3 regions of the Streptomyces sp. NPDC004647 genome follow, and region 1 is predicted to be linked to each of the others. Evidence: riboswitches for the same ligand, from Rfam matches in the RefSeq annotation. Region 1 holds a riboswitch; each other region holds the start of a gene.

Evidence for each region. Region 1 has a riboswitch for thiamine pyrophosphate ahead of thiC (phosphomethylpyrimidine synthase ThiC). Riboswitches for the same ligand answer to the same signal wherever they lie in the genome.
Region 2: it holds a riboswitch for thiamine pyrophosphate, as region 1 does, so the genes downstream of both, ABZW18_RS25345 (thiamine ABC transporter substrate-binding protein) here and thiC (phosphomethylpyrimidine synthase ThiC) in region 1, are expected to answer to the same signal.
Region 3: it holds a riboswitch for thiamine pyrophosphate, as region 1 does, so the genes downstream of both, thiO (glycine oxidase ThiO) here and thiC (phosphomethylpyrimidine synthase ThiC) in region 1, are expected to answer to the same signal.

The regions. Positions count from the first base shown of each region.
Region 1 is NZ_JBEXKU010000054.1:16,653-26,478, forward strand. Features, by position in the region: gene ABZW18_RS23000 (metallophosphoesterase) at 408-1,400, shown strand; gene ABZW18_RS23005 (hypothetical protein) at 1,579-2,466, shown strand; gene ABZW18_RS23010 (hypothetical protein) at 2,639-3,259, shown strand; gene ABZW18_RS23015 (GNAT family N-acetyltransferase) at 3,587-3,916, shown strand; gene ABZW18_RS23020 (hypothetical protein) at 3,906-4,445, shown strand; gene thiC (phosphomethylpyrimidine synthase ThiC) at 4,544-6,310, opposite strand; TPP riboswitch at 6,303-6,445, opposite strand; gene ABZW18_RS23030 (YibE/F family protein) at 6,694-8,019, shown strand; gene ABZW18_RS23035 (SsgA family sporulation/cell division regulator) at 8,104-8,541, opposite strand; gene ABZW18_RS23040 (IclR family transcriptional regulator C-terminal domain-containing protein) at 8,589-9,359, opposite strand; gene ABZW18_RS23045 (DUF5326 family protein) at 9,512-9,733, opposite strand.
Region 2 is NZ_JBEXKU010000065.1:8,782-18,607, forward strand. Features, by position in the region: gene ABZW18_RS25335 (phosphatidate cytidylyltransferase) at 1-893, shown strand, start outside; gene rlmN (23S rRNA (adenine(2503)-C(2))-methyltransferase RlmN) at 1,125-2,231, shown strand; TPP riboswitch at 2,320-2,429, shown strand; gene ABZW18_RS25345 (thiamine ABC transporter substrate-binding protein) at 2,579-3,607, shown strand; gene ABZW18_RS25350 (iron ABC transporter permease) at 3,682-5,346, shown strand; gene ABZW18_RS25355 (ABC transporter ATP-binding protein) at 5,347-6,378, shown strand; gene ABZW18_RS25360 (hypothetical protein) at 6,607-7,821, opposite strand; gene ABZW18_RS25365 (ATP-binding cassette domain-containing protein) at 7,803-8,531, opposite strand; gene ABZW18_RS25370 (thiamine pyrophosphate-binding protein) at 8,828-9,826, opposite strand, start outside.
Region 3 is NZ_JBEXKU010000003.1:167,663-177,488, forward strand. Features, by position in the region: gene ABZW18_RS02575 (class II 3-deoxy-7-phosphoheptulonate synthase) at 1-725, shown strand, start outside; gene ABZW18_RS02580 ((2Fe-2S)-binding protein) at 889-1,119, shown strand; gene bfr (bacterioferritin) at 1,129-1,608, opposite strand; gene ABZW18_RS02590 (sulfite oxidase-like oxidoreductase) at 1,760-2,383, shown strand; gene ABZW18_RS02595 (deoxyribonuclease IV) at 2,460-3,374, opposite strand; gene pknB (Stk1 family PASTA domain-containing Ser/Thr kinase) at 3,428-5,359, opposite strand; gene ABZW18_RS02605 (SRPBCC domain-containing protein) at 5,503-5,967, opposite strand; gene ABZW18_RS02610 (thiazole synthase) at 6,049-6,882, opposite strand; gene thiS (sulfur carrier protein ThiS) at 6,892-7,092, opposite strand; gene thiO (glycine oxidase ThiO) at 7,089-8,387, opposite strand; TPP riboswitch at 8,385-8,497, opposite strand; gene ABZW18_RS02625 (hypothetical protein) at 8,550-8,891, shown strand; gene ABZW18_RS02630 (FAD-dependent oxidoreductase) at 9,023-9,826, shown strand, end outside.

The sequences.
Region 1 (9,826 bases):
CCATGCACGGCCTCCACGCACGGCCTCCACGCACGGGAGGTCGTGCGGGAGGACGTGCGGCGACCACCCGCGGAACCGACGACCGGGCCGACCGCTGGGCCGACCCGCGGAGCCCAGCCGGCCTCCCGGTCTTCGAGCCAGGTCCCTCCACAGGGCGCTACCAGGAGAATTCAGGAGAAATCCCCGAAGATCGTCAGCGCCGCCGCGATTGACAGCCCCCTGGTGCGTCACAACCCGCGAGTGGCATTCCTATGATGGGCGCACGACACCGCGGACCGCCGCCGACCAGGCAGGTCCGACAGGTGCACGGCGGCGCGATGGTGGTGGAGGGGTCGATGACTCAGGGGGCCGGTCAGGGACCCGCAGTGCGGGCCGCGGCAGGAATGCCGCCCGCGGCCGGCTACGGCATGCCGCCCGCGCCTTTGGACGCGTCGACCCCGCCGGACCTCCCGCCGGAGTACACGCCGACCCAGCGCGACCTCCCGGTGATCCAGCGCGGCACCGTCACCGACCGGGCGACGGTCGCCGTCGCTCCGGCCACCTCGGACGAACCCGGGAGCGCCGCAGCCGCTGCCGAAGGCCTCGGCCCGCTCTACGTCGTCGGCGACGTCCACGGTTACCTCGACGACCTGCGCGAAGCCCTGCACGCCCAGGACCTGATCGACGATGAGGACCACTGGGCCGCCGGCAACAGCAGGCTCTGGTTCCTCGGCGACTTCACCGACCGCGGCCCCGACGGCATCGGCGTCATCGACCTCGTCATGCGGCTGTCCGCCGAGGCCGCCGCCGCCGGCGGCTACTGCAAGGCCCTGATGGGCAACCACGAGCTGCTGCTGCTCGGCGCCAAGCGGTTCGGCGACACCCCGGTGAACTCCGGGGCGGGCACCGCCTCCTTCCAGGCCGCCTGGCTGCTCAACGGCGGCCAGCGCACCGACATGGAGCGCCTGGAGGACCACCACCTCCAGTGGATGGCCCGGCTCGACGCCGTCGCCGAGGAGGACGGGCATCTGCTCGTGCACTCCGACACCACCGCCTACCTCGAGTACGGCGACTCCATCGAAGCCGTCAACGACACGGTCACGGAGATCCTCCAGCGCAGCGACGCCGACGAGTGCTGGGACGTCTTCCGCAAATTCACCAAGCGTTTCGCCTTCCGCGACGAGACCGGACCGCAAGCGGTGCACCGGCTGCTCTCGGCCTACGGCGGCCGGCGCATCGTGCACGGCCACAGCCCGATCCCGTACCTGCTCGGTGAGGTGGACGGCGAGGACGGCGAAGAGAGCCGCGCCCCTCTCGTGGACGGGCCGCACATCTACGCCGACGGACTCGCGGTCGCCATGGACGGCGGCATCACCATGGCCGGAAAGCTGCTGGTCGTTCAACTTCCGCTGCCCGGCTGACACATATCGGGGCAGATGAAACGCGGAGGCTGCGCCGACAGCTGGGGCATTTTCCGGAAACACCCTGTCACCTCGTGCCGAAAGCGCTCTACCATCGGCTTATCCGTAGCAGGCTCTCCTCCGTTTCCGCCCAACTGTCCGGTGAGAGCCGGCATGCCGGCCTACGGAGCATCGGGGGATGCACATGAACAGCGCTCCGCATCTGCTTCCTGAGGACCGCCCGGAATTCGAGCGGGTCCTCGGAGAGGCGCTGCGCACAGCCGACCAACGGCAGGATCTCGCCGCCATCGGCCGGCGGCTCAATGCCGAGCAGCTGCGCACCATGGCGCTCGCCGCCTCGGCCGCCATATCCTCCTGCGCCGCTGCCGAGTACCAGCAATACGTCGACCTCCGCGACGAGCTGCGCGATCCGGCGCCCGCGCCCGTGACCCGGCCGGAGCCGGCCGATGCCCCACAGCACGGAAGCAGCGCCGTGGGGCTCGCCACCGCCATGGGCGAGGCCGCCCAAGCCTCCTCCGGCGCGGGGCTCGTGGCGGTCTTCGCCGTCCTGGCCCCCGTGCTGGCCGGCACCGCCGCAGTGATATTCCTTCTGATCGGCTATGTGCTGGGGGCGGTCAGCGAGGACCAGGCGGTCGCCGCCCCGCTCATCAACGCGGGCTGGGTCTTCGCGGCCCTGACCGCCGCGGGCATCGTCATCGCCATGGCCGGGCTGCTGCTCACCGCCCTGCGCAACGGCTCCAGTTCCCTACGGGCCTCGGCGGAGGACGAACTCTCCATCGAGGTCGACCGCGCCAGGGAGGCCTGGCGGCATGCGCTGCTGGAGCGCGGCGTACTGCCCTTCCTCCGCGAGGCGCTGGCCGATCCCACGGCACCGGTGCCGGGCCAGGGCGCGTACGGCGGCGACCCGGGCCTGCACGGCCGTACGCCTCACCTGGGCTACTCCCGCCCGGGCTTCAGCAGCCCGGCCGCCGAATCCGGTTCCGAGGAGAGCACGCCGCGGCCGAGCTTCAAGAGCCCCGGCTACACGAGCCCGGACTACGGCGGCCCGGAACACCAGCCGGACTAGTCCCTGTCCGGCGCCTGGCTCGGGCGGGTCCGCCGGGCGGAGGACATCCGCCGCGGCCCCCGCTGGACCGATGGACGGCGCGAAGCGGTTACCGAAGCGTCTGTTCGCGGCTGGATTCGTATGGCAATCTCATATATTCCGTCGTCTCCTCACGACTGAAGAGAACAACGCTGTGCTGTCTCTGCCGCTCACGCTGGCCGCCCGCCTGCTGCCCGTCGCCGTGCTCGCCGTCGGGGGCTGGAACCTGACGACCGGATCCCAACCGGAGGCCGACTCCGCGCCCTCCGCTTCCCGGCGTCCGTCCGTGAAGGCAGCGACCGGACCGGCCTACGAGAGGCCGCCCTCCCCGTGCGAGGCCATCTCGGCGGAGACCGTCCAGAAGCTCGTGCCGGGCGCCAAGTCGGCCGGCAAGGAGCTTCAGGCCAGCGACCCCAAGCGCCGTACGGGCTGCTCCTGGAACGCCTTGAAGGGCTTCGACTACCGCTGGCTCGACGTGACGTTCGAGGTCTCACCCGCGCCGGCGGCCCGTGAGGCGTACGACGGACGGAAGCAGAGCTCATCCCTGCCGGGCCTGGGCGACGAAGCCTCGGAAGGCGCCGAACTCACCGAGGACGACGGACAGCAGACCCGCGCGGCGGTGGTGGTCGTACGCAAGGAGAACGCGGTGGTCACGCTGACCTACAACGGCAGCGATTTCGAGACCCGGAAGGCCCCGGACGCGGAGGCCATGCACGAGGGCGCGCTCGCGGCCGCCAAGGAGGCCGTCAACGCCCTGGACGCCAAGGGCTCCTGAACCTGCCCTGCCCCAAGGCTGAGTCGGTCAACGGCAGATGGACACGAGTGCCACTCGCGGCGCATTCCCTGGACTTCTGCTTCCTCCCGGCTTCCGGAGCGAGCTCCAGGTCGCCGACGTGTTCGCGGCAGATTTTCTGGAAGATCTTCATCGAGAGATCATCAGGCTGGATCGAGTAGTGGCCGACGCCCCTTGTCCGGCCGCCGTCCCGGCGCCTGCGTGGACACGGCCTGTCGGTTGCAGAGGGTGCCGACGCTCTCTTAGATGGAAGAAGAGGCGCAAGCTGCAGCCCTGTGCCCAGGCCGTGCGAAGAGGGAGATGGCGATCATGGATCTCGTACTGCGCCCGGGCACGGCGGCCGATGCCGGGGAATGCGGAAGGATCTGTTTCGAGGCCTTCGCCGGCATTGCTCGTGAGCACGGGTTTCCGCCCGACGTGCCCAGCCCGGAGGCGGGAGCCGCCCTCACCGAGATGGCCCTGAGGCATCCGGGCTTCTACAGTGTCGTCGCCGAGCTCGACGGGCGGATCGTCGGCAGCAACTTCCTTGACGAACGCTCGGCCGTGGTGGGCGTCGGTCCCGTCACCATCGACCCTTCCGTACAGAACCGGGGCGTGGGCCGCCGGCTCATGCGGGACGTCATGGACCGTGCCGCATGAGCGCCGGGTACCGAGCATCCGCCTGCTGCAGAGCAGCTACCACAGCAGGTCGTTCGCGCTGTACGCGGGACTCGGATTCGAGTTCCGCGAAACCCTCGCCTGTCTGCAGGGACCCCCGATCATGCGCACGATTGCGGGCTACGCCGTGCGGGAGGCGATGGACGCCGATCTTGTGTCCTGCAACGATCTGTGCCGGCGGGTCCACGGCGTCGATCGCGGCGGCGAGGTCGTCGACGCGCTCGAGCAGGGCACGGCTCGTGTGGTCGAACACGACGGACGGATCACCGGTTACGCCACGGATCTGGCGTTCTTCTCCCACGCCGTGGGTGAAACCACCGCGGACATCCGGGCCCTCATCGCGGCGGCCCCCGCCTTCGGCGGCCCCGGAATCCTCGTCCCTGCGAGCAACAGCCCACTGCTCCAGTGGTGTCTGCACAACAAGCTCAAGGTGCAACAGCTCATGAGCCTGATGACCATCGGCCTGTACAACGAGCCGGCCGGAGCGTACTTGCCCTCGATCCTCTACTAGGCTTCTCTGACGACGCAAAGCGCTGTCCCGACCAAGGAGTGAACACGTTGAACCCGGCCCGCGTGTGACAACGGCGAGCCGGGTCCATGACGTAGTGGTCAGTCCGCCAGCGGCAAGTAGACACGGTTGCCGCTCGCCGCGAACTCCTCGGACTTCTGCTTCATCCCGGCTTCCGGATCGAGCGCAAGGTCGCCGCCGTGTTCGCGGCGGATGTCCTGGGAGATCTTCATCGAGCAGAACTTGGGACCGCACATGGAACAGAAATGAGCGGTCTTCGCCGGCTCCGCCGGGAGCGTTTGGTCGTGGAATGAGCGGGCCGTGTCCGGGTCGAGCGCCAGGTTGAACTGGTCCTCCCAGCGGAACTCGAAACGGGCGTCGGAGAGCGCGTCGTCCCATTCCTGCGCGCCCGGGTGACCCTTGGCGAGATCCGCCGCATGCGCCGCGATCTTGTACGTGATGACGCCCGTCTTCACATCGTCGCGGTCCGGTAGGCCGAGGTGCTCCTTGGGCGTGACGTAGCAGAGCATCGCCGTCCCCCACCAGGCGATCATCGCGGCGCCGATGCCCGAGGTGATGTGGTCGTACGCGGGCGCGACGTCGGTGGTGAGCGGACCCAGCGTGTAGAACGGGGCCTCTTCGCAGATCTCCTGCTGGAGGTCGATGTTCTCCTTGATCTTGTGCATCGGGACGTGGCCCGGGCCCTCGATCATCGTCTGGACACCGCGGGACTTGGCGACGGTGTTGAGCTCGCCGAGCGTCCTCAGCTCCGCGAACTGCGCCTCGTCGTTGGCGTCCGCGATCGAGCCGGGGCGCAGCCCGTCGCCGAGGGAGAATGTGACGTCGTAGGTCGCCAGAATGTCGCAGAGCTCCTCGAAGTTCTCGTAGAGGAAGCTCTCCTTGTGGTGCGCCAGGCACCAGGCGGCCATGATCGAACCGCCGCGCGAGACGATCCCGGTCTTGCGGCGGGCCGTGAGGGGGACGTAGCGGAGCAGGACTCCGGCGTGCACCGTCATGTAGTCGACGCCCTGCTCGGCCTGTTCGATGACCGTGTCCCGGTAGATCTCCCAGGTCAGCTCCTCGGCCTTGCCGTCGACCTTCTCCAGCGCCTGGTAGAGGGGCACGGTGCCGATGGGGACAGGGGAGTTGCGCAGCACCCACTCGCGGGTGGTGTGGATGTTGCGGCCGGTGGAGAGGTCCATGACCGTGTCGGCGCCCCAGCGGGTCGCCCAGGTCATCTTCTCCACTTCCTCCTCGATGGAGGAAGTGACCGCGGAGTTGCCGATGTTGGCGTTGACCTTCACCAGGAACCGCTTGCCGATGATCATCGGCTCGATCTCCGGGTGGTTGACGTTCGCCGGCAGCACCGCGCGGCCCGCCGCGATCTCCTCGCGAACGACCTCGGGGGGGACGTTCTCGCGGAGGGCCACGTACTCCATCTCCGCGGTGATCTCGCCACGCCTGGCATAGGCCAGCTGGGTGACGGCGGCTCCGTTCCGGCCGCGCCGGGGCTGCCGCGGGCGGCCCGGGAAGACCGCGTCGAGGTTCTTCAGCCCGCCGCGCGGCGAGGTGTGCTTGATGCCGTCGTCCTCCGGCCGCAGGGGTCGTCCGGTGTACTCCTCGGTGTCGCCGCGGCCGATGATCCAGTTCTCGCGCAACGGCGCGAGGCCGCGGCGGACATCGGTGTCGATGGTGGTGTCGGTGTACGGGCCGGAGGTGTCGTACAGCGTGACGTCCTGCCCGTTGGTGAGGTGCACCTGCCGCACCGGGACCCGCAGGTCCGGACGCGACCCGGTCAGGTAGCCCTTGTGCCACCCGATCGTCTTCGCCTCGTTGGAGGCAGGCGTGTGTGCATCCTGAACGGTCATGAGACCTACTCCCTACGCCGGCATTACCCGGTAACAGGTTCGGCGGTCGACGCAGCTCGGAGGTCCGGGGGTTTCCCCGGGTCCATCCAGTAGCGCCCTCTCAGCCCGGTGCTCCGAGCTCCCGCGTGTGCAAAGTGCCCCCACGGTAACGGTTCGTTCCAGCGGGAGAAAAGAGGTGTCGCGGCACGGGCCTCCCGTACGGCTGCCCTGCCCTGTCCTTCCCGGCACGGCAGGGCCCGGGGCGACGGGGCCTCTGCCGGGCGGACGCTGACGGTGAGACCGCATGCACAACCAGGCCGACAACGGGAGAAGGGCGACAACTCCGGCAGGAAAAACGGCCATGCCAGGCCGCGGCCCCGGGTCGTTCTTGCGATGATCGGGCGGTGACCCCTACGCCCGATGCCCATGCGCACTCCCACAGCCACGGGCCCCCCGCGCCCGTGTCGAAGCACCTCCGCAAGGTCATCGCGGCGGTGCTGATCCCGTTCGCCGCGGCCGTCATCGCCGGTCTCGTCGTGCTCTGGCCGGGTGGCGTCCCCGAGCACAAGCCCAGCGGGGTCGGGTTCGACCGGCAGACCGAGTCGGGCCGGGTCGTGAAGGTCGAGAAGATCAGCTGTGCGGACGCCAACGTCCAGCAGCAGCAACCGCCGTCCGGCGGCGGCTCGTCCCGGTCGGCGCCCGGTGAGGGCTCGTCCGACGGCGGCGCGTGCGAGAAGGCGACCGTCGAGGTCACCTCGGGCAAGGACAAGGGCCGGACGTTCACCGAGATCGTCCAGCCCGACGCACCCCGGCAGCTGGACGACGGGGAGGACGTGATCGTCTCGTACGCCCCTGACGCCCCGCGCGAGTTGCAGTACTCGGTCAGCGACATCGACCGCGGTTTCCCGATGGCGCTGCTGGCGGGCATCTTCGCTCTCGCCGTGGTCGCCGTCGGCAGGCTGCGCGGTCTGTTCGCACTGATCGCGCTCGCCGTGAGCTTCGCCGTGCTGTCCTTCTTCATTCTCCCGGCGATCCTGCACGGCTCGAATCCGCTGGTGGTGGCGGTGGTCGGCAGCAGCGCCATCATGCTGATCGCGCTGTACATGTGCCACGGCCTCACCGCCCGAACGTCCGTCGCCGTGCTCGGTACGCTGATATCGCTGCTGCTGATCGGGGTGTTGGGCTCGCTGTTCATCGGCTGGGCGAAGCTGACCGGCAACACCTCGGACGAGACCGGTCTGATCCACGGGCTCTTCCCGGACATCGAGTTGAGCGGTCTGCTGCTGGCGGGCGTGCTCATCGGTTCGCTGGGTGTGCTGGACGATGTGACGATCACCCAGACGTCGGCGGTGTGGGAGCTGAAGCAGGCGGATCCGACGATGACGGCACGTCAGCTGTACCGGGCGGGCCTGCGGATCGGCCGGGACCACATCGCTTCGGTGGTCAATACGCTGGTGCTGGCGTACGCGGGCGCGGCGCTGCCGCTGATGCTGCTGTTCTCGGTCGCGCAGAGCAGTGTGGGGACGGTCGCGAACAGTGAGATCGTCGCGGAGGAGATCGTACGGACCCTGGTGGGAAGCATCGGGCTGGTCGCGTCGGTGCCGGTGACCACGGGCCTCGCCGCGCTGGTCGTCTCGGCCGACAGGCCTGCGCCCGGTGCGGACATGACGAAGGGCCCGGCGCCGGCGGGGCCGGGACGGACGGGCCACGGCCGCCGCCGCAAGCGCTGACGCTCAGGGGGAGCCGGGGACTACGGGCAGCCGGCTACGGACGAGCGGCTGCATCCCGGAAGCAGGCGTACGGACAGCGGCCGCTCAGCCCGCGTTCCGCTCCGTGGCGAGGATCCGGTCGAGCGCCGCGTCCAGACTTCCGTCGGAGTCCGCGTACCACTCCTCCTTGCCCAGGGGGACGACCCGGTCGGTGCGGTTGAGGAACGCCACCAGCGGTGCGGCGCCGGCGCGGAAGGCGGCGCACTCGGCCCCGACCTGGAGCCTGATGAAGACATCGGAGGGCGGCCGTTGCGAGATCGGGCGGATGTGCACATCGCCGTCGCCGCTCGGTGTGCTCAGCCCGTCGAGGAGCAACTCTCTTGCGAACGCCCAGGTCACGGGCGCGTCTCCGGGGAGGTGAAAGGTGAACCTGACGGCGTACGGGTCCGCCGCCTCGTACCGGAGCTCCACCGGAATTCGGAAGGAGAGCTCGTCGGACACAAGGAAGCTCATCAGCAGCTCTGCCTGGATGGTGTCACGCATGGTCGCCATCGTGCTTCACACCCCGAAAGATCACAAGGAGTGATTTTTCAGATACTGATAGTGAAAGAAAGGGAGTTGAGGAGTTCCCCCATCCTTCTGCGCAACTCCTCCGCCACCGGCCCCAGCCGTACCGCCTGTTGCACGGGGAGAGAGATGGCCATCGTGGCGGCTCCGGCACCGGCGGTGACGGGAAAGGCCGCGCACACGGTCCCGAGCGCGTACTCCTGCCGCTCGATGACCGGTTGCCGCGGCTGGACAGCGGCGAGCCGGTTCAGCATGGCCTCCCGGTCCCGCACCGTGTACGGGGTGATCGCCTGCACCGGATACCGGGAGAGGTGGTCCTGACGGGCCTCCTCGTCCAGCTGTGCCAGCAGACACTGGCCGATCGCATGCGCGTGCGCCGTCTGCCGGAAGTCCGCCCACTCCTCCACCGCCGGCAGCCCCGGGCTGTCCGCGACGGAGACGACATCGATCTCCCCCTCGCGATAGAGGGCGAAGTAGACCGGTACGCCGAGATGCCCGCTGAGGGCGTGGACCGATTCGGCGAGCGTGGCCCGCGCGCGCTGCCGGCCGCTGTTCGCCGCGAGCGTCGCCGCGGCCTCGCCGTACACGAACAGGCCCTTCTCCCGGCGCAGATAGCCCTCGTGGGTGAGGGTGCGCAGCAGGTGGTACGCGGTGGGGAGCGGCAGGCCCGCCTCCCGCGCGAGCTGCTTGGCCGGGGCTCCCCCGCTGTGGTTTCCGACCGCTTCGAGCAGCCGCAGCGCGCGCTGCACCGAGCCGATCAGCGTGGGAGGGGACACCGCACCCGCCGTAGCCATGACACCCCCAAGGCGTGCCCGACGGACTGCTCGTGCCCGCCCGCGGGGCTGGTCCCCGCAAGGGCGAGACTTTAACGGCCCTGCCGTCGGCCGACGGCGGTTCGCCCCCGGTGTCCCCCGCGTGGGCTAAGGGCCGGGGTGTCCTGGGCGGGTCACCAGTCGCCCCGGGAGGACGAGGAGGACGTGCTGAACTTCCGTACCACGTAGACCAGTCCGGCCACGAGCGCGGCGAACAACAGCACCTTGAAGAGCAGGCCGGCGAGGAAGCCGACCACGCTCATGATCAGACCGCCGAACACGACGAGCGCGAGGACCGGTACCGCGACCCACTTCACCCACCACGGCAGACCCGCGAAGATCTCCTTGACTGCCACTGTCGTCCCCTGCTTCCGATTCGATGTCCGCCGGTCCGTCCGACCGGCGACCGGCTCTTCCGGCTGTCTTCGATGCTAAGCGGGGCGAATGCC
Region 2 (9,826 bases), on a different contig from region 1:
AGCAGCGGCAGCCGGAGGAACACCCAGTGCACAGGCAGCCGCAGCAGCCCGCCGCGTCGTCCTCGCCCTCGTCGGCGCAGAAGAAGCGCGCGGGGCGTGATCTGCGTGCGGCCATAGGGGTGGGCGTGGGCCTCGGCGCGCTGATCGTCGCGTCGCTGCTCATCGTGAAGGCCCTCTTCGTCGCGGTGATCGCCGCCGCGGTGGTCGTCGGACTCTGGGAGCTGACGTCGCGGCTCTCGGAGAAGAAGGGCATCCGGGTCCCCCTGGTGCCTCTCGCCGTCGGCGGCGCGGCCATGATCGTCGCCGGTTATGTGCGCGGAGCCGAGGGCGCGTCGGTGGCGATGGCTCTCACCGCGCTCGCGGTCCTCGTATGGCGCATGACGGAGCCGCCCGAGGACTACCTCAGGGATGTCACCGCCGGTGTCTTCGCTGCCCTCTACGTGCCGTTCCTCGCGACCTTCGTGGCTCTGATGCTGGCCGCAGAGGACGGGGCTTGGCGGGTGCTCACCTTCCTGTTGCTCACCGTCGTCAGCGACACCGGGGCGTACGCGGTGGGGTGGCAGTTCGGCAAGCACAAGCTCGCGCCGCGCATCAGCCCCGGCAAGACCCGGGAGGGGCTGCTCGGCGCGGTGGCCTTTGCCATGGTGGCCGGGGCGCTGTGCATGCAGTTCCTGATCGACGGCGGCTCCTGGTGGCAGGGGCTGATCCTCGGGCTGGCGGTCGCGGCCAGCGCGACCCTCGGCGACCTGGGCGAGTCCATGATCAAGCGGGATCTCGGGATCAAGGACATGGGCAAGCTGCTGCCGGGACATGGCGGGATCATGGACCGGCTGGACTCGCTGCTGCCTACCGCGCCTGTGGTGTGGCTGCTGATGGTGATCTTCGTCGGCTGAGATGTGCGCGCCTCTTTGCGGCTCGCCCCGGACACTGTCCGGGGCGAGCCGCTTTCGCGCTCGGGGACCGGGCTGATCGCCGCCGGCGCGGATGACCGCGTACATCCGGGCCGCCTCCGGGCCGTACGAGGTCGTGCCGACGATGACGGGTACCGAGGCGGCCCGAGGGTGACTGGTCTCCCATCGCTGTGGCCCGAGCCGCCCGGGTCGATCTGCGACACTGGTCGGACCATGCCTGTACCCGGAGAACTCACTTTCGCCGTGCCGCGCGGAGCCAAGAAGCCCCCGCGGCACATCGCCGACCTCACTCCCGCCGAGCGCCGCGAGGCCGTCGCGGCCCTCGGTGAGAAGCCGTTCCGGGCCGGCCAGGTGTCGCGTCACTACTTCGCCCGGTACGCCGACGACCCGGCGGCCTGGACCGACATCCCCGCGGCGGCGCGCGAGAAGCTGGCGGCCGAGCTGCTGCCGGAGCTGATGTCCGTGATGCGGCACATCTCCTGCGACAACGACACCACCCGCAAGACCCTGTGGCGGCTCTTCGACGGCACGCTCGTCGAGTCCGTGCTGATGCGCTACCCGGACCGGGTCACCATGTGCATCTCCTCGCAGGCGGGCTGCGGCATGAACTGTCCGTTCTGCGCCACCGGCCAGGCGGGCCTGGACCGCAATCTCTCCACCGCCGAGATCGTCCACCAGATCGTCGACGGGATGAGGGCGCTGCGCGACGGGGAGATCCCCGGCGGGCCCGCCCGGCTCAGCAACATCGTCTTCATGGGCATGGGCGAGCCGCTGGCCAACTACAACCGGGTCGTCGGCGCGATCCGCCGCCTCACCGACCCCGAGCCGGACGGCCTCGGTATTTCACAGCGTGGGATCACCGTTTCGACGGTCGGTCTGGTGCCGGCGATGCACAGGTTCGCCGACGAGGGCTTCAAGTGCCGGCTCGCGGTCTCGCTGCACGCCCCGGACGACGAACTGCGGGACACCCTCGTGCCCGTCAACACCCGGTGGAAGGTCCGCGAGGTACTGGACGCGGCCTGGGAGTACGCGGAGCGGTCCGGACGCCGGATCTCCATCGAGTACGCCCTGATCAAGGACATCAACGACCAGGCGTGGCGGGCCGATCTGCTGGGGCGGCTCCTCAAGAACCACCGGGTCCATGTCAACCTCATCCCGCTCAACCCGACTCCCGGGTCGAAGTGGACGGCGTCCCGGCCGGAGGACGAGAAGGCGTTCGTCGCCGCGCTGGAGGCGCACGGCGTGCCCGTGACCGTACGGGACACCCGCGGTCAGGAGATCGACGGGGCCTGCGGGCAGCTGGCGGCCACCGAGCGCTGAGCGCTTCGCGCCCCTACCCCGTCCGTTCCCCGTCCCCTCCCCGGGTCGGAGCACCCTCGCGGTTGCTAGTGTGTGTTCGAACAAATGCACATTCCGACAGGGGAGCGCCACAGCGCTGAGAGTGCGGAGCAGTCAGTCCGCAGACCCTCGAACCTGAACCGGGTCATTCCGGCGTAGGGAGTTCGGTCGCCACTCAAGCTGTTGCGCCCCGCCCGGCCATCGCTCATCGCATCATCGAGCGCCGGGCGGGGCCGCGTCTCTTCCTGGTAACCCAGGAGGAACTTTCAGTGAGCACCACCACGATCAGAGCCACCGCCACCGCGCTGGCCGCCGCGCTGGGCATCACGATGCTCACCGCCTGCGGCGACTCGGGAGACTCAGCCGACTCCGGCGGCTCGAAGTCGAAGACGGTCACCCTGGTCAGCCACGACTCCTTCAACGCCTCGAAGGCCGTGCTGCAGCAGTTCACCCGGGAGACCGGCTACACGGTGAAGGTGCTGCGCGGCGGCGACGCCGGGGCGGCCGTCAACCAGGCCGTCCTGACGAAGGGCCACCCGCAGGGCGATGTCTTCTTCGGTGTCGACAACACCCTGCTCTCCCGGGCCCTCGACGCCGGCCTGTTCACCCCGTACGAGGCGAAGGGCCTCGACCAGGTCCGGCCGGAACTCCGGCTCGACAAGGACAAGCACCGGGTCACTCCCGTCGACACCGGTGACATCTGCGTCAACTACGACCGCAAGTACTTCGCCGGCAAGAAGCTGGCTCCGCCGAAGACCTTCGGCGACCTGGTCAAGCCGGAGTACAAGGACCTGCTCGTGACCGAGAACGCCGCCACGTCCTCCCCTGGGCTGGCGTTCCTGCTCGGCACGGCCGCGGAGTACGGCGACGGCTGGCCGGACTACTGGAAGAAGCTGCGGGCCAACGGCGTCGAGGTAGTGGACGGCTGGGAGCAGGCGTACAACGACCACTTCTCCGGCTCCGGCGGCGGCAAGGGGAAGGGCGACAAGCCGCTCGTCGTCTCGTACGCCTCCAGCCCGCCCGCCGAGGTGCTGGGTGTGAAGCCGCAGCCCGAGGAGAGCCCGACCGGGGTGGCGACCGGCACCTGCTTCCGGCAGACCGAGTTCGCCGGGCTGCTGGACGGCGCGGAGAACGCCGAGGGCGGGAAGGCGCTGCTGGACTTCCTGCTGAGCAAGAGGTTCCAGGAGGACGTGCCGCTGCAGATGTTCGTCAACCCGGCGCGCGGGGACGCGAAGTTGCCGGAGGTGTTCACCCGGTACGGCGCGAAGATCGACGACCCGGCGACCCTCGCCCCGGAGAAAATCGCCGAGAACCGCGAGCAGTGGGTCAAGCAGTGGTCCTCGCTCGTCCTGAAGTAACAGCCGCCAAGGAGCCCGGGCGGCGCGGTGCGGGCGGCCCCCGGGGTTCGGGGGCCGGGCTGCGCCTCGCGCTGATGGCCCTGCCCGTCGCGTTCTTCGGGCTCTTCTTCGCCTATCCGGTGGCCGCCATCGTCTCCCGGGGCCTACGCGTCGGCGGGCGCTGGCAGTTCGGCCGGATCGGCGAGGTGCTCTCCGACCCGGACCTTCTGCAGGTGCTGTGGTTCACCGTGTGGCAGGCGGCCGCCTCGACCGCGCTCACCCTGGCGATCGCGCTGCCGGGCGCGTACGTCTTCGCCCGGTTCGACTTCCCCGGCAAGGAGTTGCTGCGGGCGGTCGTCGTGGTGCCCTTCGTGCTTCCGACCGTTGTCGTCGGTTCCGCGTTCCTGGCGCTGCTCGGGCGCGGCGGAATGCTGGACGAGCTCTGGGGCTTCCGGCTGGACACCACGGTGTGGGCGATCCTGCTCGCGCACGTGTTCTTCAACTACGCCGTGGTCGTCCGTACGGTCGGCGGGCTGTGGGCCCAGCTGGACCCGCGCCAGGAGGAGGCCGCGCGGGTTCTGGGCGCGGGCCGGTTCGCCGCGTGGCGCAGGGTCACGTTGCCCGCGCTGGGACCTGCCGTGGCCGCCGCCGGTCTGATGGTCTTCCTCTTCACCTTCACCTCCTTCGGCGCCGTCCAGATTCTCGGCGGGCCGCGCTACGCCACGCTGGAGGTGGAGATCTACCGGCAGACCGCGCAGCTGCTGGAGTTGCCGACCGCCGCGGTACTCACCCTGGTGCAGTTCGCCGCCGTGGCCGGTGTGCTCGCGCTGCACGCCTGGACCGTACGGCGCCGCGAGACGGCCCTGGCCCTGGTGGACGCGCGCTCCACCGCGCGGCGACCGCGGGGCACCGGCCAATGGGCCTTGCTGGGGGGCGTACTGGCCGTCATCGCACTGCTGATCGTGCTGCCCCTGGGTGTGCTGGTGGAACGCTCGCTCGCCGCCCCGGGCGGGTACGGACTCACCTTCTACCGGGCGCTGGAGTCGGCGGCCGCGAGCGGCGGGACCTTCGTCGTGGCCCCGCTGCAGGCCGTGTGGAATTCACTGCAGTACGCGGTGGTGGCCACGGTGATGGCCCTGGTGGTGGGAGGACTCGCGGCCGCGGCGCTCACCCGGCGGTCCGCGGGCTCCGCGGGCGGAGACAGGGGACGGCTGATCCGGGGCTTCGACGTGCTGCTGATGCTGCCGCTGGGCACCTCGGCCGTGACGGTCGGCTTCGGATTCCTGATCACCCTCGACGAGCCGCCGTTGGACCTTCGCGATTCCTGGTTGCTGGTGCCCCTCGCCCAGGCCCTGGTCGGCGTGCCCTTCGTCGTACGCATCATGCTGCCGGTGCTGCGGGCGGTGGACGACCGGCTGCGTGAGGCGGCGGCCGTGCTCGGCGCGTCACCGCTGCGGGCCTGGCGGGAGGTGGATCTGCCGCTGGTGCGGCGGGCGTTGCTGGTCGCGGCGGGTTTCGCGTTCGCCGTCTCGCTCGGGGAATTCGGCGCGACCGTGTTCATCGCGCGGCCCGGCAACCCGACGCTGCCGGTGGCGGTGGCCCGCTTCCTGGGGCGTGCCGGAGAGCTGAACTACGGGCAGGCGATGGCCCTGAGCACGATTCTGATGCTGGTGTGCGCGGCCGCACTGCTGGCGCTGGAGCGTATCCGCCCCCGGTCCTCGCCCGGGGGAACCCCCATCGACCGTTCGGGAGAGTTCTAGATGGCGCTGCTGAGACTGGAGGGCGTGACCGTACGGTTCGGCGGGCGCACCGCGCTGGACGCGGTGGACCTGGAGGTCGCCGAGCACGAGACGCTGTGCGTGCTGGGGCCGAGCGGGAGCGGAAAGTCCACCCTGCTGCGGGTCGTCGCCGGGCTCCAACGGGCCGACGCCGGCCGGGTCCTGCTGTCGGGCCGCGACCAGACCGGCGTGCCCACGCACCGGCGCGGGGTGGGCCTGATGTTCCAGGACCACCAGCTCTTCCCGCAGCGCGACGTGGGCGGCAATGTCGCCTTCGGCCTGCGGATGCACGGGGCGGGGCGGGCCGAGCGGGAGCGTACGGTCGGTGAGCTGCTCGAACTCGTCGGTCTGCCGGGCGCCCGGCAACGGGGCGTCGCGGAGCTCTCCGGCGGCGAACAGCAGCGGGTCGCCCTCGCTCGTGCCCTCGCGCCGCAGCCGAAGCTGCTGATGCTGGACGAACCGCTGGGCCAGCTCGACCGGAGCCTGCGGGAGCGGCTGGTCGTCGAGTTGCGCGAGCTGTTCCACCGGCTGGGTACGACGGTGCTGGCGGTCACCCATGACCAGGGGGAGGCGTTCGCGCTCGCCGATCGTGTCGTGGTGATGCGGGACGGCCGGATCGCACAGACGGGTACGCCGCTGGAGGTGTGGCAGCGGCCCGCCTCGGAATTCGTGGCCCGGTTCCTCGGCTTCGACAACGTCGTCGGGGCCACGGTGCACGCCGAGGCCGCCGAGACCCCTTGGGGCAAGGTGCCCGTACCGGCCGGCACCGCGCAGGGCTCGTGCCGGCTGCTCGTCCGCCCGGCCGGGGTACGGCTCGCCCCGGTGACCGAGGGGCTGCCCTGCACGGTGGCGGCACGGACGTTCCGCGGCAACCATGTCGCGCTGCTGCTGGAGCCCGACCGCGGCCCGCGGCTCGAAGCGGCGTGCTCGCTGCGGGACGCGCCGGAACCGGGCGCGAGGGTCGGCGCCGCGTTTTCCGCCGCGGATGTGGTGGTGCTGCGCTCAGAGGGGTGACGGTCCTCACTGTCGTACGCCTCCCCGGTGAGGTCGTCGGGGGGCGCGGCCCCGCGCCGACGGAGACAGGGCGACGGCTTGGACGGTCAACAGCCGGAAGGCCGCGGCCCGTTGTGACCCGGCGAGGAATTCACACGTGTGGCAGTGACGTGACGGGGGACGTGGCTGTCGCCGGGGTGGCGGCCCGTCCGGCGGCTACCGCCGAAGCATCATCGGGGCACTGCGGCCTCAGTGGGACAGCGGCAGCGCGGCCAGTTCCGCGACCGCCCAGGTGATCGGGGCGAGTACGGCCACCATCACCGTCGCGCGCAGAGCCGCCGCCCTGCGCAGCAGGCCGGCGGAGGCGCCGATCCGCAGCAGCGCCGCGGTGATGTCGGCGCGCGCGCCCTTGGTCTCCAGCGCCGCCGTCAGGACCGTCGCGGTGGCGCAGGCCATCACGAGCGCCGCCGCGATACCCGTCAGCGGGCCGAACGGACGGTCGCCGGTCGAGTCGAGGGCCGTTCCGTACAGCTGGGTCGCGGCGAACGCCCCCGCGGCGACCGCGCACAGTACGCCGAGCGGACGGCCGAGGCGGGGGGCCTCCTCCTGGAGTACGCGGCCGGACAGCAGGCGCACCGACCCCGGCCGGCCGGCGGAGAGCAGCCTTCCGCACAGATGGGTGATGCCGGGACAGGCCAGCACCAGACCGGTCGCGATGAGCACCCAGCCGCCGACGACACCCGGCGGAATGGTGTCCAGCCGGCCGGGGAGCGGCAGCAGGCTGTGGGACGAGGGCGGCGTGGCGCCGCCCGCGTACGCCCCCAGGGCGATCCCGGCCGCCGTCAGCGCAACGCCCCAGGGAAGGCCCGTGGAGATCGTCGCCCGGGCTCTGGCTCCGGTGGCTTCGCCGGCGGCCACCGGCTGCTGCGGATCGGGTGCGCCGCCGGGACGCGGCTTCCTCGGCCGCAGCGTGATCGCTGCGGCCGTCCCGGCCAGCACGGGAACCACGAAGAGCAGGGTGACCACCGCCGCGAAGGGCATCGGCTCGCCCCCGCCGAGCGCGTCTGCCCGGGCGCCGCCGAGCGGCAGGACAGCCAGGTCCCCGCGGAGGTACAGGAAGACGAGCAGCGCGAACACGCTGCCCAGCGTGCAGGACACCGCCGTCGACACGGCGCCCAGCATCGCCAGCCCGACCGGGCCGAAACCGGCCGAGGACAGCCCGGGCTGCGGGCGCGCCCCGGGGTCCGTACGGGCGACCGCGACGGCGAGCTGCACGACCGCCGCCAGCGGCACCACGCACCACAGGAGCCGCGCGGCCGAGCCGGCCGCCTCCTCCGGGTGCCCCACCGCGTGGCCGAGCGCGGACAGCAGCAGGAAGCCGACCCCGGCGGAGGCGGCGGCGACCATCAGGCGGCGCAGCAGCACCAGGGGGCGGGTGCCGCGTGCTAGACGGAGAGCGAGCACTCGGCCCTGCCCTCCGTGTCGGGCATGGGAATTCCGCCGACCCGGCGGCCGTCCACCAGCACGACCGTACGGTCCGCGAGCGTCGCCACGTCCGCGTCGTGGGTGGCGAGGACGACCGTGATGCCGTGCGAGCGCGTCGCCGTGGTGAGGGTGCGCAGCACGTGCGCGCGGTCCGCCCGGTGCAGCGGAGCGGAGGGCTCGTCGGCGAAGAGCACCGACGGCTCGGCAGCCAGGGCGCGGGCGATCGCGACGCGCTGCCGGTGCGACTGGAGCATCCCTGCGGGCCGCTTGCGGGCGCAGTGGCCCACGTCGAGCCGCTCGAGCCACTCCATGGCGGCGGTCTTCGCGGCGCGGTGCGGGGTGCCGCGCAGCAGCAGCGGCAGCGCCGCGTTCTCCCAGCCGCTCAGCTCCGGCACCAGCTGGGGCTCTGTGTCGATCCAGCCGAAGCGGTCCCGGCGCAGCCGTTCGCGGCTCATCCGGCCCAGCGTGTGCACCGGCGAGCTGTTGAACCACACCTCGCCGCTCTGCGGCACCAGTTGGCCCGCCAGGCACCGCAGCAGCGTCGTCTTGCCACTGCCGCGTGCCCCGGTGACGGCGAGGATCTCGCCCTCGCGGGCGCCGACGGAGACCCCGGTGAGGGCCGGGGTCCCGCTGTGCGCGTAATGCAGGGAGCGTGCCCAGAGCACGTCGTTGTCCGGCGGGGCCTCCATGGCGAACACCTCGGCTTACCTACGACCGTCCGTTCCCCTGACCGGGTGACCGGACGCGAGCCCAATTGGTCACTTGCACCGTATGAACTCGGGCAGGCGGGAGGCGGCTCGTAGGACCTGGTGGCGGCCAGGTTCCTTCGAACGGCTCATATGAGCCGATGGTGTGCGACTGTCAGGGCGAATCCGGTCCCGGACCGGTCCCGGACCGGAGCAGGAGACCGGACCGGCGCCGGACCCGGGCAGGGATCCGGCCGGCGCCGGACCAGGGCCCAGCACCGAGGGGACCTGAGCCCTGGTCAGGCCGGGTCCGCCAGATGGGTCGGAGCGAACATCCGCAGCAGGGCCGGGAGGACCACGACCGACGGGCCCGGAGCAGCCAGAGCCGCCACCAGATCGTCGCCCAGCCGGTCGGCCGAGGTGCGCACGGCGGGGACCCCGAAGGACTCGGCGAGCGCCACGAAGTCCGGCCGGGCCAGCTCGGTGGCGGTGGCCTCGCCGAACGCGTCGGCCATGTACTCGCGGAGGATTCCGTAGCCGCCGTCGTCGACGATCAGCCAGGTGACGGGCAGGCCGTACTGCCGGGCGGTGGCCAGCTCGGCGATCGAGTACATCGCGCCGCCGTCGCCGGAGACGGCGAGCACCGGCCTGGCGCGGTCCGCGGCGGCGGCGCCCAGGGCGGCGGGGAAGCCGTAGCCGAGGCCGCCCGCGCCCTGGGCGGAGTGCATGGCGCCGCCGCGCGGATCGAAGGCGGACCAGGCCCAGTAGGCCAGGATCGTCATGTCCCAGAAGCTCGGGGCGCCGTCGGGCAGCGCGTCGCGGACAGCCGCGAGGACCTGCTGCTCCACCTCCAGGCCCTGGCGGGCGATACGGTCCCGCACCCGGGTCAGCAGGCCGGACGCCGCCTTGGCCGCGTCCCCCTCGGGCCGCTGCGCGACCGACTCCGCGAGGGTGCCCAGGGCGAGCCGGGCGTCCGCGTGGATGCCCAGCGCCGGGTGGTTGGACTCCAGCTTGCCGAGGTCCGCCTCGATCTGGACGAGCCGGCCGCGCGGCTGGAACGTGTGGTAGTTCGAGGAGAGTTCGCCCAGCCCCGAGCCGACGACGAGCAGGACGTCGGCCTCCTCCAGGAAGTCGGTGGTGTGCCGGTCCTCCAGCCAGGACTGCAGCGAGAGGGGGTGCTCCCAGGGAAAGGCGCCCTTGCCGCCGAACGTCGTCGCCACCGGAGCGTCCAGCTTCTCGGCCAGCGCGCGCAGTTCCTCCTGCGCCCCGGCGCGTACCACCCCGCCGCCGGCCAGGAT
Region 3 (9,826 bases), on a different contig from region 1:
AGATCGACCGCGCGCTGAACTTCATGAACGCCTGCGGGGTGGACCCCGAGGAGTTCAAGACGGTCGAGTTCTTCGCCTCCCATGAGGCGCTGGTGCTCGACTACGAGTCCGCGCTGACCCGTACGGACTCGCGCACCGGCGATCTGTACGACGTATCCGGCCACATGGTGTGGATCGGTGAGCGCACCCGGCAGCTGGACGGCGCGCACATCGAGTTCGCGTCCCGGATCCGGAACCCGATCGGTGTGAAGCTCGGCCCGACGACGACGCCGGAAGAGGCCCTGACGCTGATCGAGCGGCTGGACCCGGACCGTGAGCCTGGCCGGCTCACCTTCATCTCCCGGATGGGCGCGGACAAGGTCCGCGACAAGCTGCCCACCCTGGTGGAGAAGGTCACCGCATCCGGCGCGCAGGTGGCGTGGGTGTGCGACCCGATGCACGGCAACACCTTCGAGGCGGCCTCCGGCCACAAGACCCGGCGCTTCGACGACGTGCTGGACGAGGTCAAGGGCTTCTTCGAGGTCCACAAGGGTCTCGGCACCCACCCGGGCGGCATCCATGTGGAGCTGACCGGCGACGATGTCACCGAGTGCGTGGGTGGCGGCCACGAGATCTTCGTCGACGATCTCCACCAGCGCTACGAGACGGCCTGCGACCCGCGGCTCAACCGCAGCCAGTCCCTTGACCTGGCGTTCCTGGTCGCGGAGATGTACCGGGGCCAGTAGGACCGGCCGGACGGCTCGAACAGCACTGTGGGGCACGGATCACATTGATCCGTGCCCCCATGCGTTGTGAGGCGTCGGCCATTGTGGGTAAGGTAAGGGTAACCTCACTGATCATCGTGAAGTTGTCCCGCAGTTGTCCTGCTGTCCGATCCCGCTGACGGGAGTGAATCGCGTGTACGTCTGCTCATGCTTCGGCATCACCGAGAAGCAGGTGCGCGAGCACGCGGACACCGGTGCGTGCACCCCCCGCCAGATAGCGGGTGCGTGCAAGGCGGGCACGGACTGCGGCAGCTGTGTGCGGCGGATCCAGGCGCTGCTGGGGCGTGGCGCGTGCCCACGGCGCGAGATGGCGGATCAGGGTGACCCCGCCGTACTCTCCGCCGAAGCGGCCTGACCTCCCGGATCAGCTGTCCGGCTGCTCGATCAGCTGGGCGATGTAGAGCGGTTCCCCGAGTTTCTCGATGAGCTCCAGCTGTGTCTCGAGATAGTCGATGTGGTGCTCCTCGTCCGCGAGGATGCTCTCGAAGATATTGGCCGAGGTGATGTCGCCCTTGGCCCGCATGATCTCGATCCCGCGCCTGAGGCGGTCGATCGCCTCCACCTCGACCTGCCGGTCCGCCTGGAACATCTCGGTGACCGTCTGGCCCACCCGGACGTGGAACAGCCGCTGGTAGTTGGGCAGCCCCTCGAGGAAGAGGATCCGGTCGGTGAGCAACTCCGCGTGCTTCATCTCGTCGAACGACTCGGCGCGGGTGTACTTCGCCAGCTTCGTCCAGCCGAAGTTCTCCTGCATCTTGGCGTGCAGGAAGTACTGGTTGATGGCAGTCAGCTCGGCGGTCAGCTGCTCATTGAGAAACTCGATGACCTCGGGGTCGCCCTGCATCGCAGTGGCTCCTTCCAGACAAGAACGGCAGGATGCGCGCATCCTCGCACCGCCCGGGAGGACGGTCCAGTAAGTGCATGCTTAGTATGAGTTGTCCCGATCGGTATTGCGCTGGTCACGACCACCCTTCCCGGTCTGTCACCATGGACACATGGGTCAGCCGGAAAGCCACGAAGGGGCGCAGGTCGAGCTTCCTCCGGGGCAGCGGCTCCAGCGCGGATGGCCGGTTACGCACTACGGTCCGGTTCCCAAGTTCAGGCCCGACCGCTGGGAGTTCAGGGTGTTCGGCGCGACCGCCGACGGGGACAAGCACTGCTGGACGCACGAGGAGTTCACGGCTCTGCCGTACTCCACGGTCGTCGCTGATCTTCACTGTGTCACGAAGTACAGCATGGTGGGGGCCGAATGGGGCGGCGTCCTTGCCCGTACGGTCCTTGAACTCGCCCCGCCCGCGCCCGATGTCACCCATGTGATGGTCTGGGCGGAGTACGGCTTCAGCTCCAACTTGCGGCTCTCCGACTTCGCGTCCGAACGGAGCATTTTCGCCACCCACAAGGGTGGCGAGCTGCTCACCGCCGAGCACGGCTTCCCGGTCCGGCTGGTCGTACCGCATCTCTACGCCTGGAAGGGCCCCAAGTGGGTCCGCGGTGTCGAGTACATGACGGCCGACCGCCGTGGCTTCTGGGAGGAGCGCGGCTATCACAACCTGGGTGACCCGTGGCGGGAGCAGCGGTACTCCTACCAGGAGGGGCCGGGCGAAGGGCCCGAGCTCTAGGCCCTGTCCCACCAGGCCTGTCCGACGGGCCTGTCCGGCAGGGCTGTCCGACACCGGGCCCTGCGCGGCCGCGCTGTCAGCCGTCGCGCAGCCTCTTCAGCCGCGCCACGTCCGCCGCGTGGCCCTCCTTGCCGCCCGGGGTCTCGATGACCAGCGGCACTCCCTTGGTCGCCGGGTGCGTGAACAGCTCGCCGAACGGTTCCGCCCCGATGTGACCGCTGCCGATGTTCGCGTGCCGGTCCTTGTGGGCGCCCACCACGTCCTTCGAGTCGTTCGCGTGAATGAGCTTCAGACGGCCCTCGCCGACCGTGTCCACGAGTTCGTCGAGCAGTGCCTTCGTCCCGCCCGGTGCCGCCATGTCGTGCCCGGCGGCGAAGGCGTGACACGTGTCCAGGCAGACGCCGAGCCGCGGATGCCGGTCCAGCGCGTCGAAGTACGGGCCCAGGTCCTCGACGAGAGAGCACAGGGAGGCGCCCTGCCCGGCCGTCGGCTCCAGCAGCAGCCACGGGTCGTCGTCGTGAGTGAGCTCCTCCAGCAGCGGCAGCATCCGTTCCCGGACCTGGGCCAGGGCGTCGGCGCGGGGCCGGCCTCCGGTCGCCGAGCCGGTGTGGACCACGACCCCGAGAGCGCCGATGGCGCGGCCACGGCGCAGCGAGTGGCGCAGTGAATCCACCGACCTGTCCACGGTGGCCTCGGTGTGCGAGCCGAAGTTGATCAGGTAGGGCGCGTGGACGTAGGCCGGGACGGATTCGGTGGCGCGGAGCTCCCGGAACGCCTCGTCCTGCAGCGGGTTGCCGGCCGTCGTCGCCCAGCCGCGCGGGTTGGCGACGAAGACCTGCACGGCCTCGGCGCCGATCTCGCGGCCGTAGGACAGCCCGTTGGCGGCCAGGCCGCCCGCGACCGGCACATGGCTGCCGACCGGGTTACGGGGACGAGGGACTCGGTTCTCGCGGGGGGACGGGGGTCGCTGCCCGCCGGGGGATTGCGGCACCGCTCCAGGATCCCACGGACGGCCGTACGGCGGACCGTACGGCCGTCCGGGTCTCAGCGGACCCTGATCGTGATCGAGCTGCCCTTCGGAGCCTCGTCGCCGCCGTCCACCGACTGGTCGAAGACGGTGTCGCCGAAGAAGAACCGGGTGACCCGCACCTCGAACCCCTTGCCCTCCAGCTCCCGCTTCGCGTCGTCGGCGCTCTTGCCCTCGACATCGGGCACCTCGACCATCTGCGGGCCCTTGGAGACGGTCAGCGTGACGATGTCGCCCTTCGCGAGCTGGTCGCCCTCGGCGGATGACTGCCCGGCGACGCTGCCCTTCTCCTCCTCGGAGAAGACCCGCCGGGGGGAGACCTCGACCCTCAGCCCGGCCTCGCGCAGCTCCTGTGTGGCGTCCTGCACGGTCTCGCCGGTCACATCCGACGCCTCGATCGGCTCGCCCTTGCTGACGATGATCGCGACGGCCGAGTCCGGGCTGCGCTTGGTGCCGGCGGGGGGCTGCGTACGGATGACCGAGCCCTGGGCCACCTCGCTGCTGAACTCCTTGCGGACGGTCCCCGGGGCCAGGCCCAGCTCCTTGAGCTGCTCTCTGGCCTTCGGCAGCGGGACGCCCTCCAGCCGAGGGACCTTCACGATCTCCGGGCCCTTCGACACGGTGATCGTCACTGTGCCGGTGTCGCGGATGCGCTTGCCCGGTCCCGGTTCGGTACGGATCACCCGGCCCCGGTCCACGACTTCGCTGAAGTCCTCGTCCACCTTCACATCGAGGCCGCTGCCGCTCAGCTTCTGCTCGGCCTCCTTCTTCGGCAGATCGAGAACGGCGGGCACCTGCGTGAACTGGCCGGAGTTGATGTACCAGACGCCGGCGCCCACGCCGAACACCAGCAGGACGGCCGCGATCACCGCGAGGGCCCCGCGCCGGGGCACACGGCGTGCCGTCCTGGCTGGGGCGGCACGGTCTCCGGGCGGAGGCATTTCCAGCCGGCTCGTCCGGTTCAGCGCGTCGTCATCCGCCGGGGCGGGGCCGCCCGGCCCGGTGCCGTGCGCCACCGGCCGGGGGATCACACTCGTACGGTCCTCGGAGCCGGTCAGGCCGGCGGTGACGGCCTGCGGGGGGACCGCGTCCAGCTGCTCGTCGCTGAGCGTGTTCCGTGCCTCACGCGTACGCGCCAGCAGCGCGACGGCGTCGGCGGGGCGCAGCTCGGGGCTGCGGGCGGCGGCCGCCGCCACCAGCTCGTCGAGTTCGTGGGCCAGCCCGGGAACCGCCCCGGACGGCGGCGCGACGTCCTCGTGGAGGTGCTGGTAGAGGACCTGGGCCGCGGTGCCGCCGTTGTGCGGCTTGGCGCCGGTGAGCATCTCATACAGCACGACACCGCAGGCGTAGACGTCCGCGCGGGTGTCGGCGGTGCCGTGCTCTATCTGCTCCGGCGCGAGATAGGAGACGGTGCCCAGCAGGGAGCCGGAGGAGGCGTTCGTGTTGGTGTCCACGGCCCGCACGAGCCCGAAGTCGGCGACCTTGACGCGGCCGTCGTCCCCGATGAGGACGTTCTCCGGCTTCATGTCGCGGTGCACCAGGCCGGCGCGGTGGGCGGCGCCGAGCGCGGCGAGGACCGGCTCCAGGATGTCGAGGGCGGCGCGGGGCTGCAGAGCGCCGCGCTCGCTCAGTACGTCGCGCAGCGTGCAACCGGCGACGTACTCCATCGCGAGATAGACATACGTCCCGTCCGTGCCCTGGTCGAACACACCGACGACGTTGGGATGGGCGAGCCGGGCGACGGACTTGGCCTCGCGGATGAAGCGGTCGACGAACGCGCCGTCCGAGGCGAGGCCCGGGTGCATCACCTTCAGGGCGAGCACCCGGTCGAGCCGGGTGTCCACGGCCCGGTAGACCGTGGCCATGCCACCTACGGCGATTCGTGCCTCGACCCGGTATCGGCCGTCGAGCACATGCCCGACGAGCGGGTCCTGCAGGGTCGTATCCACGATCCCGCAGTCTACGAGCCGCCGCGGACACGGCCGGACACCCGGGCCGGTTCGGGCCAGGACTGCAGCCGAACAGTGACAGCGACGGACCCGTGCATCCCGGGCCGCCGCCGGATCCCGGGCGGTGAGGGGTGCGGGCGGCTTCAGGCGTGCGAGGCGGCGGCGATGGCCGCCAGCTCCTCCAGTGCGGTGGTCCAGGCCATGCCCGCGTACTCGGCGTGCCGGCCCTTCTCCTCGTCGGAGACGTCGAGACTGCCGATGCCGGTCTCGGCCACGGTGAGGCGGGTGCCCCGGCCCTCGGGGGAGAGGATGAACTCGACGAGAGTGGAGTCACCCGATCGGGGCGGTACGTCCGGGTTCACAGCCATACGGAAGCTGAAGCGGAAGGGCGCTTCGACCATCTCCACCCGGCCGTGGAATTCGCCGTGCTCGTCCCAGCGGAAGCGCAGGGCGCCACCCGGGCGAAGATCGAGCTCCGCGCCGCCGAAGGCGTACCAGGCAGTGATGTGCTCCGCGGCGGTCAGCACGCGCCATACGCGGTCGGCGGGCGCGGGCACGTATACCTCGCGCTCGACGCGATCGGGGACCTCGGGGACCTCTGGAACCACCGGGACCACCTCCGGTTCCACGCTACGGCCTGCCCCGCCCTTCCCAGCGGATCAGCGCGCTGCGTCCCGGCCGGACCGCCGCTACCCGAACGCGGGGCGCTCGGGGTCGAGCGCGGCCAGGCCCTCGGCCGGCGAGGAGGCCTCGGCGAAGTGGCGGCGCGGGATCCGGCCCGCGCGGTGTGCCAGCCGCCCCGCCTCCACGGCGTGCCGCATCGCCGCGGCCATCAGCGCGGGCTCCTGGGCCCGGGTGACCGCTGAGGCGAGCATCACCGCCGCGCAGCCCAGCTCCATCGCCAGTGCCGCGTCCGATGCGGTGCCCGCCCCGGCGTCGAGGATCACCGGCACGCGCGCGTGCTCGGTGATCAGCTGGAAGTTGTGCGGGTTGCGGATGCCGAGGCCGGAGCCGATGGGCGAGCCCAGCGGCATGATCGCGGCGCAGCCGGCGTCCTCCAGCTTGCGGGCCAGCACTGGATCGTCATTGGTGTACGGGAGCACGGTGAAGCCGTCGTCGACCAGGATCTCCGCCGCGTCCAGCAGTTCGACCGGGTCGGGCAGCAGGGTGCGCTCGTCCGCCACGACCTCCAACTTGATCCAGTCGGTGCCCAGCGCCTCGCGCGCGAGGCGGGCGGTGAGCACGGCCTCGCCCGCCGTGAAGCACCCGGCGGTGTTCGGCAGGACACGGATGCCCAGTCTGCCGAGCACGGACAGCACCGAGCCCTGCACGGTCGGATCGAGACGGCGCATCGCCACCGTGGTCAACTCGGTGCCCGAGGCGGTCAGCGCCCGCTCCAGAACGTCCAGGCTGGGGGCGCCGCCGGTGCCCATGATCAGCCGGGAACCGAAGGTCGTATCGCCGATGGTGAGGGTGTCGGCGGCTGCCGAGGGCGCCCCGCGGAGGACGGCGGTGTCGGCCATGGTGTCGGATCAGCCTCCCTGGACTGCGGTGAGGACCTCGACGCGGTCGCCGTCGCCGAGAGCGGTGGTGGGCCACTGGCCCCGGGGCACGACGGTCTCGTTGAGCGCGGCCGCGACTCCCGAGGGCGCCGTGGTGAGGGTCGCGACGATCCGGTCGAGCGTCGTGCCGTCGGGGATCTCGCGCGGCTCGCCGTTGAGGGAGACGGTCATACGCGCTGCTCCTGCCGTACGGGGTCGCCCGGTGCGTGCGCGGTGGCCGTGGAGCGGGTGGGGCGCTCACCGGGGGAGAACCTCAGCGGGGTGAACGGGCGGGCCTCGTCCGGAAGTTCACCCGTGACCAGCAGTTCCGCCATGGCGTCGCCGGTGACCGGGGTGAGCAGCACGCCGTTGCGGTGGTGGCCGGTGGCCAGGTGGAGTCCGGGCAGCGCGGTCGGGCCGAGCAGCGGCGCGTTGTCGGGGGATCCGGGGCGCAGGCCCGCGCGGGTCTCCGTGAGGGGCAGCTCGGTGATGCCGGGGACCAGCTCATGGGCGTCGCGCAGCAGTTCGTACACGCCGCCCGCGGTGACGGTGGTGTCCCAGCCCAGTTCCTCGCTGGTCGCACCGAGCACCAGCTCGCCGTTCTCGCGCGGCACGAGGTAGACATGCCCCCCGCGCACCACGGCCCGTACGGTCCGGGAGAGGAACGGCGCGTAGGGCTCGGGGACGCGCAGCCGCAGGACCTGGCCCTTGACCGGGCGGACCGGTGGCAGGGCCTCCTCCGGAACCCCGTCGAGCTGTCCGCTGCGACTGCCCGCGGCGAGGACGACCTGCCCGGCGGCGAGCCGCGTGCCGTCGTCCAGGACCGCTCCGGCTGCCCGGTCGTTCCCGACGGACAGCCGCCGGGCCCAGGCGCGGTGCAGCACCACTCCGGCGGCTTCACAGGCTGCGAGCAGCGCCGCGGCGAGCCGGCGCGGGTCCGCTTGATGGTCCCCGTCCACCCGCAGCCCCCCGCGGACACCGGGCGCGAGCATGGGTTCCAGACGCCGGCATTCGCGTCCCGTCAGCCACTGCGAGTCGAGACCGGAGCGGAGCTGGAGTGTGTGGAGCTCCCGGAGGTGGGCGCGGTCGTCGGCATCCAGAGCGACGGCGAGGGTGCCGCAGGTCCGGTAGCCGATGTCCTGGCCGCTCGCCTCCTCCAGCTCGGCCGCGAAGGCCGGGTAGCGCTGTGCCGAGGCGAGGTTGAGGCTCAGCAGGCCCTCCTCGCCGTAGTGCAGCTCGGTGACCGCCGCGAGCATTCCGGCGGCAACCTGCGCGGCGCCCCCACCGGGTGACGGGTCGGCGACGGCGGTACGCAGACCGCGCTGCGCGGCCCGCCACGCCGTGACCAGACCGATGATCCCGCCCCCGATGACGAGGACGTCGTACGTGTGCGAGTGCGGTTGCGTGTGCGAGCGCTGGTGTGGCGCGGTGCGGGCAGCGGAAGTCGCGGTGCTGCCAGGAGAAGTGCTGCCGTCGGGCGCGTGCATGGGCGTCCAGCCCCTCCCTTCGCCGGCATGACCCGGATCAGGTTCGTACGGTCGGAGGCCGCTCAGCCTCCCTCTCAGCCCGGTCCGTCCGGGCTCCCGCGAGTGCTCTACGGTGGCCACCCTAACGCCCCGCCTCGATGCCCAGTAAGGGAGCGGCCCCGCATGACCCGATCTCTGGACGGACTCGTCCTCGCTCCCGTCGCCGACCAGGCACCGGGCCAGGTCGGCACCCGGACCCGGTTCGAATACCACGAGGCACGGGGCCGGATCTGGGCCGACTACGCGGGCGGCGACATCGTCCGCGGATTCCTCCTCGGCACCCGCGAGAAGGACCGGCTCGACTTCCGGTACGTCCAGCTGAAGCAGGACGGCAGCACCTCCTCGGGCCACTGCGAGAGCACGGTCGTCGAACTGGACGACGGGCGTATCCGGCTCGAGGAGCGCTGGGAGTGGGAATCGCAGCGGGGCAGCGGCACCAGCGTGGTCGAGGAGACCCGCCCCTGATATCCACATGATGCGGTGTCAGAAATCTCGACGCGCGCGTGTGCTGCAGGTCCGTACCGCCGTCCTACAGTGATCGTGTGAGCAAGGACAGGCAGCAGACAGCGCAGCGGGTCGTGATCGTCGGCGCGGGCATGGCCGGCGTGCAGACCGCCATTGCCCTGCGCGAAGAGGGCTGGACCGGCGTGATCACTCTGCTGGGCGCCGAGCCGCATCAGCCGTACGACCGGCCGCCGCTGTCCAAGGAGGTGCTGCTCGGCAAGGTCGACGGCTCCGCATTCAAGGTCGACTTCCCCGCGCTGAGCATCGAATTGCTGCTCGGACGCCAGGTCACGGCGCTGCGCCCGACCGAACATCTCCTGGAGACCGAGGCCGGGCCTGTGCCGTACGACCGGCTCGTCATCGCGACCGGCGCCGAGCCGATCACCCTGCCCGGCACGGAGGGCGTGCCCGGCGTATACCTGCTGCGCACCCTCGACGACGCCGAGCGGCTGCGCCCGGTCCTCGCCGAGCAGCAGGAGATCGTCGTGGTCGGCGCGGGCTGGATCGGCGCGGAGTTCGCGACGGCGGCGCGGGAGGCGGGCTGCGTGGTCACCGTCGTCGAGGCCGCCGACCGCCCGCTCGCCGGGGCCCTTCCCGCCGAGGTCGCCGAGCACATGAAGGCCTGGTACGCGGACAGCGGCGCCCGGTTGATCACCGGCGCGCGCGTCGCGGCGGTCGAGCCCGGCGCGGTGCAGCTGGCGGACGGGGCCCGGCTGCGCGCGGACGCCGTGCTCGTGGGAATCGGCGCGCGGCCCGCCACCGACTGGCTGGCCGGATCGGGCGTCGAGCTGTCCGAGGACGGCGCCGTGCGCACCGACAACCGGCTGCGCACCACCGCGCCGGATGTCTATGCGGTCGGCGACTGCGCTTCCTTCCCCTCGGCCCGGTACACCGAG